Regions from separate parts of the Bacillus aquiflavi genome, predicted to be linked through region 3. Evidence: riboswitches for the same ligand, from Rfam matches in the RefSeq annotation. Region 3 holds a riboswitch; each other region holds the start of a gene.
What was found. Region 3 has a riboswitch for S-adenosylmethionine ahead of K6959_RS18470 (methionine biosynthesis PLP-dependent protein). Riboswitches for the same ligand answer to the same signal wherever they lie in the genome.
Positions count from the first base shown of each region.

Region 1: linked by a shared signal. The riboswitch ahead of metK (methionine adenosyltransferase) and the one ahead of K6959_RS18470 (methionine biosynthesis PLP-dependent protein) in region 3 are both predicted to bind S-adenosylmethionine.
Region 2: linked by a shared signal. The riboswitch ahead of K6959_RS14110 (methionine ABC transporter ATP-binding protein) and the one ahead of K6959_RS18470 (methionine biosynthesis PLP-dependent protein) in region 3 are both predicted to bind S-adenosylmethionine.

Region 1 covers NZ_CP082780.1:2,755,658-2,758,942, reverse strand. Annotated here, with positions in the region: gene pckA (phosphoenolpyruvate carboxykinase (ATP)) at 1-534, opposite strand, end outside; SAM riboswitch class I at 924-1,057, shown strand; gene metK (methionine adenosyltransferase) at 1,273-2,475, shown strand; gene asnB (asparagine synthase (glutamine-hydrolyzing)) at 2,973-3,285, shown strand, end outside.
Region 2 covers NZ_CP082780.1:2,890,656-2,893,940, forward strand. Annotated here, with positions in the region: gene K6959_RS14100 (MetQ/NlpA family ABC transporter substrate-binding protein) at 1-275, opposite strand, end outside; gene K6959_RS14105 (methionine ABC transporter permease) at 294-950, opposite strand; gene K6959_RS14110 (methionine ABC transporter ATP-binding protein) at 943-1,968, opposite strand; SAM riboswitch class I at 2,071-2,183, opposite strand; gene K6959_RS14115 (O-acetylhomoserine aminocarboxypropyltransferase/cysteine synthase family protein) at 2,281-3,285, opposite strand, start outside.
Region 3 covers NZ_CP082780.1:3,789,488-3,792,772, reverse strand. Annotated here, with positions in the region: gene K6959_RS18480 (OsmC family protein) at 1-52, opposite strand, end outside; gene K6959_RS18475 (Crp/Fnr family transcriptional regulator) at 130-744, opposite strand; SAM riboswitch class I at 952-1,058, shown strand; gene K6959_RS18470 (methionine biosynthesis PLP-dependent protein) at 1,173-2,279, shown strand; gene K6959_RS18465 (bifunctional homocysteine S-methyltransferase/methylenetetrahydrofolate reductase) at 2,279-3,285, shown strand, end outside.

The DNA.
Region 1 (3,285 bases), 1.0 Mb from region 3:
AATAATAATGAATGTTTCTGATTTTGTACCATCTACTGAAGGATCAGCTTTGAAATTTGGAGCTGAAATGACAGTAAATTCTGCTTTATGATCTTTTAATTCATCTTCATTTGGACGGATGAATAATTGATGGGCGAATAAATTGTTCCAAGCATATTCATTGATCACTTGAATTGGCAATTGATGTTTTTTATCAGCGCCAGCAAAGCCTTTAAATACGAAAACCTCATCTTTTTCTTTTAAATAATGAATCACTTTATGATAAAGGTTTGTGAAAACCTCTTCCGAAATAGGCTGATTGACGGAACCCCAATCAATTTTATCTTTTGTAGATGCTTCCTCTACGATATATTTATCTTTAGGGGAGCGTCCTGTATACTTTCCAGTTGTGGCTCGGACTGCACCAGTGGAAGTTAACAAACCTTCATTACGGTTTAACACTTTTTCAACTAGTTGTGGAACAGACAATTGAATGTGCACGTTTTTTCCCATTAACAATTCATTTAATTCGTTGGAAATACTTACAGAACTCATCTGATGATAACCTTCCTTTTTTTCCGATTTATTTTACTCGAAATTAGTATAACACATTTAAGTTAATAATCTATACTAAATAAAAAATTTCACTTCGTTGTTTTAAAATTGTAACATTTGCATTATTCATAACTGTAGTATAAGGCTTTGATTTCATTTGTAATTAAGACTGTAAAGTTAGTATATCCAAACATTATAAATAGAAAAGTGAAAAAGTAAAGAGAAGGATTATTTTGATGTAAAAACCTTTAAAAGGATAGTTGTAACAGTTGTTTGTTCAATAGATAAACTAATCATTAGTGAACTGCCCAATGATTGAAATGCCGTTTTAAGGATAAATTAATTGACGTATGGTAATAACATGAGCTATTATGAGTTGAACGGATACTCTCTTATCCCGAGATGGTGGAGGGACAGACCCTATGAAACCCAGCAACCTGCTTTTAAAAAGAAAATGGTTAATCAATCTTTTTTAAGCAAAGGTGCTAATCTGTTGCAAGGACATATCCTTGAACGATAAGAGTGAAAGGCGAATGAGTAAATGATTACCTTTCCTCAATGTGGAAAGGTTTTTTGTATTTAGAAGCTAATTTTTCATTCTAAAAGGTAATGTTTATTTCATACTACTTAGGGAAATGAGTTCCGTCTAAAAAGTAATAAAAGAAGATGCGGTAACGTATGAAAATTGCTTCTTCAATATCTTTCTCTAAATTTAATGAAATAAGGAGGAAAATTTAGATGTCAACTAAACGTCGTTTGTTTACATCCGAATCAGTAACGGATGGTCATCCAGACAAAATTTGTGATCAAATTTCAGATGCAATTTTAGATGCGATATTAGACAAAGATCCAAATGCACGCGTTGCTGCTGAAACATCGGTTACAACTGGATTAGTTCTTGTTACTGGTGAAATAACAACGTCTACTTATGTAGATATTCCAAAAATTGTACGGGAAACATTGGCTAATATTGGATATACGCGAGCGAAATATGGCTTTGATGCTGAAACGTGTGCTGTTTTAACTTCTATTGATGAACAATCTGCAGACATTGCAATAGGTGTCGATCAAGCAATTGAAGCGCGTGAAGGTAAAATGACTGACGAAGAAATTGAAGCAATTGGTGCTGGTGACCAAGGTTTAATGTTTGGATTTGCTTGTAATGAGACGGAGGAGCTTATGCCTCTTCCAATTTCATTAGCCCATAAGCTTTCTCGCCGTTTATCAGAAGCACGGAAAAAACAAATCATTCCCTACCTTCGTCCTGATGGAAAGACACAAGTGACGATTGAGTATGATGAAAATGATCATCCGGTTCGTGTTGATACCATTGTTATTTCGACCCAACACCATCCAGGTGTTAGTTTAGAAAAAATCAAGCAAGATTTGAAGAAATATGTAATTGAACCTGTAGTTTCTAAAGAATTAATTGACGAAAATACGAAATATTTTATTAATCCAACAGGTCGATTTGTTATCGGTGGACCACAAGGTGATGCTGGTCTAACAGGAAGAAAGATTATCGTCGATACGTACGGAGGGTACGCACGTCATGGAGGCGGTGCATTCTCAGGTAAGGATCCTACAAAGGTTGATCGTTCAGCAGCATACGCGGCTCGTTACGTGGCGAAAAATATTGTCGCATCTGGCTTAGCGGACAAAGTAGAGGTACAGCTCGCCTATGCAATCGGAGTTGCACAGCCTGTTTCCATTTCTATTGATACATTTGGTACTGGTAAAGTTTCTGAAGATATCCTTGTAGAAGTTGTTCGGCAAAACTTTGATTTGCGTCCTGCTGGAATTATTAAAATGCTTCGTTTACGTCGTCCGATATATAAACAAACAGCTGCATTTGGACATTTTGGACGGACAGATATTGAACTTCCATGGGAACTTACGGATAAAGCGGATGATTTACGTAATCAAGCTTTAAATCGTTAAATATTAATCCATTTTTTCGAGAAAAACTCGGAGCGTGTCGATCAAGAAGCGGGAACAATAAGCGAATAGATCCGTTGTTCACGAAGGGCTTATAACGGAGTGAAACAATGTCGAATGCGAGCGTTTGTCAACAATCTGAATGGGGTTACATCTAACATGTAACTCCATTTTTTCCTTTTATATTGCTAGATTTAGCTCTTTTCGATTTTATCAGCAATAATTATGTAACCGTTAAGCTATAATCTTATAATGGTTTTTCTATGATATGAGTACATCTTTATGATATTATTAACGATATGTGATGTTTTCTTTTATTTAAGAACTAATATGCTTTTTTCACTTTATAATCTTCGTTACATAAAATTCATCATTCTTTTCTTTTTTTGATTGGTCATTCTCAGTATAATGGTATTATTATGACTTTTCACCGTTGTAATTGACGGATAATTTTTATAAAATAATAACGTGAATGTTAAATATGGAGAAGGTGCGGACGAATGTGTGGTTTTATTGGTTGTGTGCATGATAAAGCACAAAAAGTTTTAGAAGAAAATGAAAAACAGTTTAAAATAATGAACGACTTGATCACTCATCGCGGTCCCGATGACGCAGGATATTACTTTGACGACTATGTTCAATTTGGATTTCGTCGTTTAAGTATTATCGATATTAAGAGCGGCCACCAACCATTATCGTATGAAAACGAACGATATTGGATTATTTTTAATGGTGAAATTTACAATTATGTAGAATTACGTGAAGAACTATTAAAAAACAACAAAGTTACATTTACAACAAACTCTGATACAG
Region 2 (3,285 bases), 900 kb from region 3:
TAAGGAATATGCTGAAAATAGTTTGCGTCTAGCTCTTTATCAGCAAGTGCTTTGTTTGGTAATACGTAGTCTTGAAACGTTTCAATTTTTAATTCAATCCCTTTTTCTTTTAGTAAAGGAGCTGCCTCTTCTAAAATTTCAGCATGAGGTACGTTAGAAGCTCCAATGATAATTTCTTTATTTCCTGTTTTTTCATCTTTCGATTCAGATGAACCACAAGCTGCTAATACGAGTACTAAAGCGAAAGAAAGTAAAATACTTAATCGTTTTTTCATGATTAAAACACTCCTTTTTTAACGTTTATCTATCTTTGTAGTAATGTAATCCCCAATTAATTGGATAATAAAGACGATCACTAAAATGATGACTTTTGCGACTAACGTTACATCATTCCGTCCTCGTTGGAATCCTTCCATATATGCTAAATTCCCAAGACCGCCCGCACCGATTACACCTGCCATAGCTGTATAACCGACAAGCGCTATTGCTGTTACTGTAATTCCAGAAATAAGCGCTGGCATCGATTCTGGAAGCAAAACTTTAAAAATAATCGTACTTGTTCTTGCTCCCATTGATTTAGCGGCTTCAATTACACCTTTATCAATTTCTCGAAGACCAATTTCCACCATTCGAGCATAAAATGGGGCTGCACCGATAATTAATGCTGGTAATGCAGCTTTCTGACCAATAATCGTTCCAACAATTAATTTTGTAAACGGAATGAGTAAAACGATTAAAATAATAAATGGAATTGAACGAAATATATTGACAAACGCACTTACAATAAAATGGATTGACTTATTTTCCCATATATTATCCTTTGATGTTAAAAAAAGCAAAAGACCTAATAATATTCCAAATACAAACGTTGCAACAACAGAAATCGCTGTCATAAAAAGTGTTTCATTTGTTGCTTCTAGCATTCGATCCCATTTCACATTTTCAAACATTTGTAATCACCTCCACCCCAACTTTTTGAGTGTGGATATATTGAATCGCCTTTTCAACCTCATGTTCATCTCCATCGAGATGGACAAACAAAGTGCCATATGACCCATTTTGCGTTTGTGATATTTTTCCTTTTAAAATATTAACCGTAACGTTGTAATGGCGAATTAAGTTTGTGATTAACGGCTGCTCTGTCGAACTTCCAACAAATGTTAGCTGAACAACCTTTCCTTCTGGATATTGTTTAAGCAAATGTTTGATCGTTTCTATCGTCTCTTCAGGTTCTGTTACTTGGTTGACGAACGTTTTAGTAATGGGCTGCAAAGGATTTTTAAAGACATCTAATACATTTCCCAGCTCAACAATCCGTCCACTTTCCATTACTGCCACTCGGTGACAAATTTTACGGATAACGTGCATTTCGTGGGTAATAAGGACAATCGTTAACCGTAGCCGTTTATTAATATCGACAAGTAAATCTAAAATCGAATCGGTCGTTTGCGGGTCAAGAGCAGAAGTCGCTTCGTCACATAGAAGAACCTTTGGATTGTTCGCAAGTGCCCTCGCAATCCCAACCCGCTGCTTCTGTCCTCCACTTAGTTGTGAAGGATAGGCATCTTCTCTTCCTTCTAAGCCAACGAGCTTAATCAGTTCATCAACTTTCCTTAACCGTTCTTCCTCTGGAACCCGAGCAATTTCTAAGGGAAAGGCAATGTTTTCCCTAACCGTTCTTGACCAAAGAAGGTTAAAATGTTGAAAAATCATACTAATTTCTTGACGTGCTTTTCTAAGCTCTCTTCCTTTAATTTTAGATACTTCTTTATTTGCGACAATGACGGACCCTTTAGTTGGTGTTTCTAAACCATTTAACATACGGATTAATGTGCTTTTTCCAGCTCCACTATAACCAATAATACCAAATATTTCACCTTCATTAATTTCAAGACTTACATGATCGACTGCCTGTATCTCACCAGATGTTGAACTGTAAACTTTACTAACATCCTTTAAAGTAATCAATTGACTCACCTTCTTTTATCCGTGATCTAGATGCATCATAAAATTTAAAAATACCTTTCTGCATATGAGCAGAAAGGTATAAAATAGACGTCCATTCCCTTTCTCTCATCTTTCAAAGCAATCCGCTTTGTGTGAATTGGCACCATTTCAATGAAACTTTCATTGACGGTTGCCGGGCTTCCTCGGGCACATCCCTCCACCTCTCTTGATAAGAGTGCATAATATACTCTATTAACTTAAATATAACAGCCATTCTAGCACGGATTATTTAAGGTGTCAACGCCATATTTTTACAAACATCTATTTAAGCCTTTATTTTAAAGATGTGACTCCAGTAGCTGCTTCAATCGCCTGCTCTAAATCTGCGATAATATCATCTGCATGCTCGATTCCGATTGAAAGTCGGATTAAATCTTCAGGAACACCTGCTGCTTGTAAACCTTCACTGTCTAATTGTTGGTGTGTTGTACTTGCTGGATGAATAATTAAGCTTTTTGCATCACCAACGTTAGCAACGTGCGCCCAAAGTTGCACAGAATTAATCAGCTTAGCGCCTGCTTCTCTACCGCCATCTATTCCAAATACTACAACTGAGCCTGCACCTTTCGGCAAATACTTCTTCGCTAATTTGTAATCAGAATGATTCTCATTACCTGGATATAGCACCCAATTAACTGCTGGATGGTTTTCTAAATAATCAACAACCTTTTTAGCATTGGAAACATGTTCTTTCATTCTTACGTGAAGTGTTTCAAGCCCTAATGTAAATTGAAATGCGCTTTGTGGACTTAAAGCTGGTCCTAAATCACGCAGCAACTGAACACGTGCTTTAACAATATATGCAACAGGTCCAAGTGCTTCACTATAAACAATATTATGATAGCTTTTATCTGGTTCAGTGAATCCAGGGAACTTTGGAGAATTCCAATCAAATTGACCTCCGTCGACAATAATTCCACCTAACGTAGTCCCATTACCGAGAAGCCATTTTGTTGCAGAGTGAACGACAATATCTGCGCCAAATTCAATTGGACGGCAAAGATAAGGTGTTGCAAACGTATTATCAATAATTAATGGAACACCTGCTTCGTGGGCGACATTAGCAACTTCTTCAATATCTAAAATTCTTAAGCTAGGGTTGCCAATTGTTTCAGCAAACACTGCCTTTGTTTTTTCGGTCATAGCTTGGCGAAAGCTATCAGGGTCTGTCCCATCGACAAACTTAACATTTATTCCGTACTTTGGAAGAGTCGTTTCAAATAAATTATACGTGCCTCCATACAAGTGAGAGGTAGCAACAATTTCATCGCCTGCTTC
Region 3 (3,285 bases):
CTTTTATAGCTTCGACAGTTGCCCGTGCTTTATCAAATTGTATTCCATTCATGTTGTTTTCCTCCTCTTATATTTTCCTTGTCCTTATTGTAACAGGGGGTCATTTTCGTGTATGTAAGGAGGCTTACATTATTCACTGATTCGAAGCCAAAGAGTTTTATCGATTTGAACTAACGTGCCTACTTGTAAAAATTTATTCATTAAAAAAGTGACTGTTTCCCTTGTTGAAGCAATCATACCAGCTAAATCCCGGTGTGTAAGGTAGTCCGGCAGACGAATAAACTCCCCTTGTGATTGATCTTTCTCCGCAAGCTTATTCAATAAAAATAAGAGCCGTTCTTCTACTTTGCCGTAAGCAACTTGCTCAAGAATTTCTAATGTCTCTTCTAGTCTCTCTGTCACATAATGTAACAGAAACATCGAAAGTTCGGGTGTTTCAGTAATAACCTTTTTTACTTCGTCAAATGTTAAAGCAATTACCTCTGTTTGAGTTAATGCTTTTGTAAACCGTTTTTGCTCTCGCTGAGAAAATAGTTCTAAAATCCCAATACATTCCCCTGGCATTGCAAGACCTATGACACACTCTTTCCCATCAGGATGAAGATGGAAAATTTGTGCCGTTCCTTTAACAAGGATATAAACTAATTGTTCCCCGGGAGACATAATAAATTCTCCTTTATTCATTACTTTTCGATCTCTTTTTAACCAATTTTCTACATGTTTTTTTGGAAAAAACGATAACATTGTTTGTGACTCCACACCTTCACCTCATCACAATCTTTATACATTGCAGTTCATTTTCACTATAAAGTATATCATGTACTAATTTAGAAAAAATTTAACGAACATGATCGTTTATTCGACAGTTAATTTTATCTTTACATGATTTTGGGGCTTGCTAAATCCACAAAATTATTTTAAGATTATAAAAATACAATTTATTTTTAAATTTTCTTATCAAGAGAGGCAGAGGGACTGGCCCGAGGAAGCCTCAGCAACCGCCGATTTACGGCAAGGTGCTAATTCCAGCAAGTTGAAAGCGACTTGGGAGATAAGATGAAGCATACTTGTTAAAGAGTCTTCTTCTTATCGAAAAGGCTCTTTTTATTTTAGCCTTTTCCCTTTAGTCCATTTATGCTGTACAGCTAAACAGAAAGGGGAAGAAAATGAACATTTATCACTTAGAGACTATTTTAGCGCAAATTGGAAATCGTTCATGTGAACAAACAGGAGCAATAAGTACACCTTTATACTTTTCAACAGCCTACAGACACCATGAAATTGGAATATCGACTGGCTATGACTATTCAAGGACTGGAAATCCTACACGTTCCGTACTTGAAAAAGCCGCTGCTCATCTTGAAAAAGGTGATCAAGCCTTTGCTTGCAGCTCAGGAATGAGTGCCATTCAACTTATCCTTTCATTATTTCAAACAGGTGATCATCTGATCTTAACTCGGGATTTATATGGCGGTACATATCGCTTGTTTGATATGTTTTCACAAAAATACGGGCTATCAGTTACTTATTGGAGTGGACGTGAAGAATCACTTGAACAATTGATTCAACCGAATACAAAAGCTATTTTTATTGAAACACCAACAAATCCGCTAATGAATGAAGTTGATTTGTCAAAAATAGCGACCTTGACAACAAAACATAAACTTCTTTTCATTGTCGATAACACTTTCTATACACCAATTATTCAAAAACCGCTTGAATATGGTGCTGACATTGTCATTCATAGCGCAACAAAATATTTGGCAGGTCATAATGATGTCCTTGCTGGCCTCGTCATTTCAAAAGGAGAAAAACTAACTGAACAGCTTGCCCTCCTTCATAATGCGTGCGGTCCTGTTCTTTCACCTTTTGATTGTTGGCTCGTCATAAGGGGATTAAAAACATTAGCATTACGAATAAAACAACATGAAAAAAAAGCTCAGGCGATTACGCAATTTTTACAAGCACATCCCTTTGTCACAGACGTGCTATATCCAGGCAGGGGCGGAATGGTTTGCTTCCGGATTATAAAAGAGGACTATATCTCCCCTTTCCTTAAAGCTCTGCGTCTATTTACATTTGCCGAAAGCTTAGGCGGTGTCGAAAGTCTTATTACTTATCCAGCAACACAAACACATGCTGAAATCCCAGAAGATATCCGCTCGCAATATGGGCTTTGTAATCGGCTTTTACGTATTTCTGCCGGTATTGAGCATGAAGAAGATTTAATTAATGATCTTAAGCAAGCATTTGCTTTCATAGAAAGAGGGTGTAAATAATGTCGTTACGAAAAGCTTTAAAAGAACGAATACTCATCGGCGATGGAGCAATGGGAACACTCCTCTACTCTCATGGGATTGACCGTTCATTCGAAGAAATAACCCTTTCTCATCCAGAAGAAATCTATCATATTCATAAAGCATATATCCACGCGGGAGCAGATGTTATTCAAACAAATACGTACGGAGCAAACGTAATTAAATTATCGAGATATGGACTTGAGAATAAAGTAAAAGTCATTAATCAGGAAGCTGTCCGCATTGCCCGAAAAGCAGCGGGAAGGGAAACATTTGTTTTAGGTACGATTGGCGGAATTCTCGGCTTTAACAAACAGGAAATCCCGCTTAACGATATTACAAACAGCTTTAAAGAACAACTTTATAGTTTACTAGAAGAAGGGGTAGATGGTCTTTTACTTGAAACTTATTATGACTTGGAAGAGTTAACAGCTGTTTTAGCGATTGCGCGATTAGAAACAAATCTTCCAATTATTGCTCACGTCACGATGCATGAACCAGGAGTATTGCAAAACGGTCTCTCTTTAACACAAGCCCTTACACAACTTGAAGGCATTGGCGCCGATGTGGTTGGGGTTAATTGCCGCCTTGGCCCTCATCATATGATTCGGGCGTTAGAAAGTGTGCCGTTACAACAGAAAGCATTTTTGTCTGCATATCCTAACGCAAGCTTGCCTGACTATGAAGATGGAAAGCTTACTTATACAGCAAAGGAAGATTACTTCAAAAAATGTGCAATTGCCTTTAGAAACGAAGGGATTAGACTCCTTGGAGGGTGCTGCGGGACAAGACCGGAGCATATTAAAGCTTTTGCCGAAGGAATAAAAGGTTTACGTCCTTTACAAGAAAAAGTAATTAAACAAAAAGAAAAACGAAAAGATATTTTTATTAAGCCAATTTTACAAGAAACACCTTTATTTAAAAAAGTGATGAAAGAACGCTCAATCATCGTTGAACTTGATCCGCCAAAACATTTAAATACAAATCA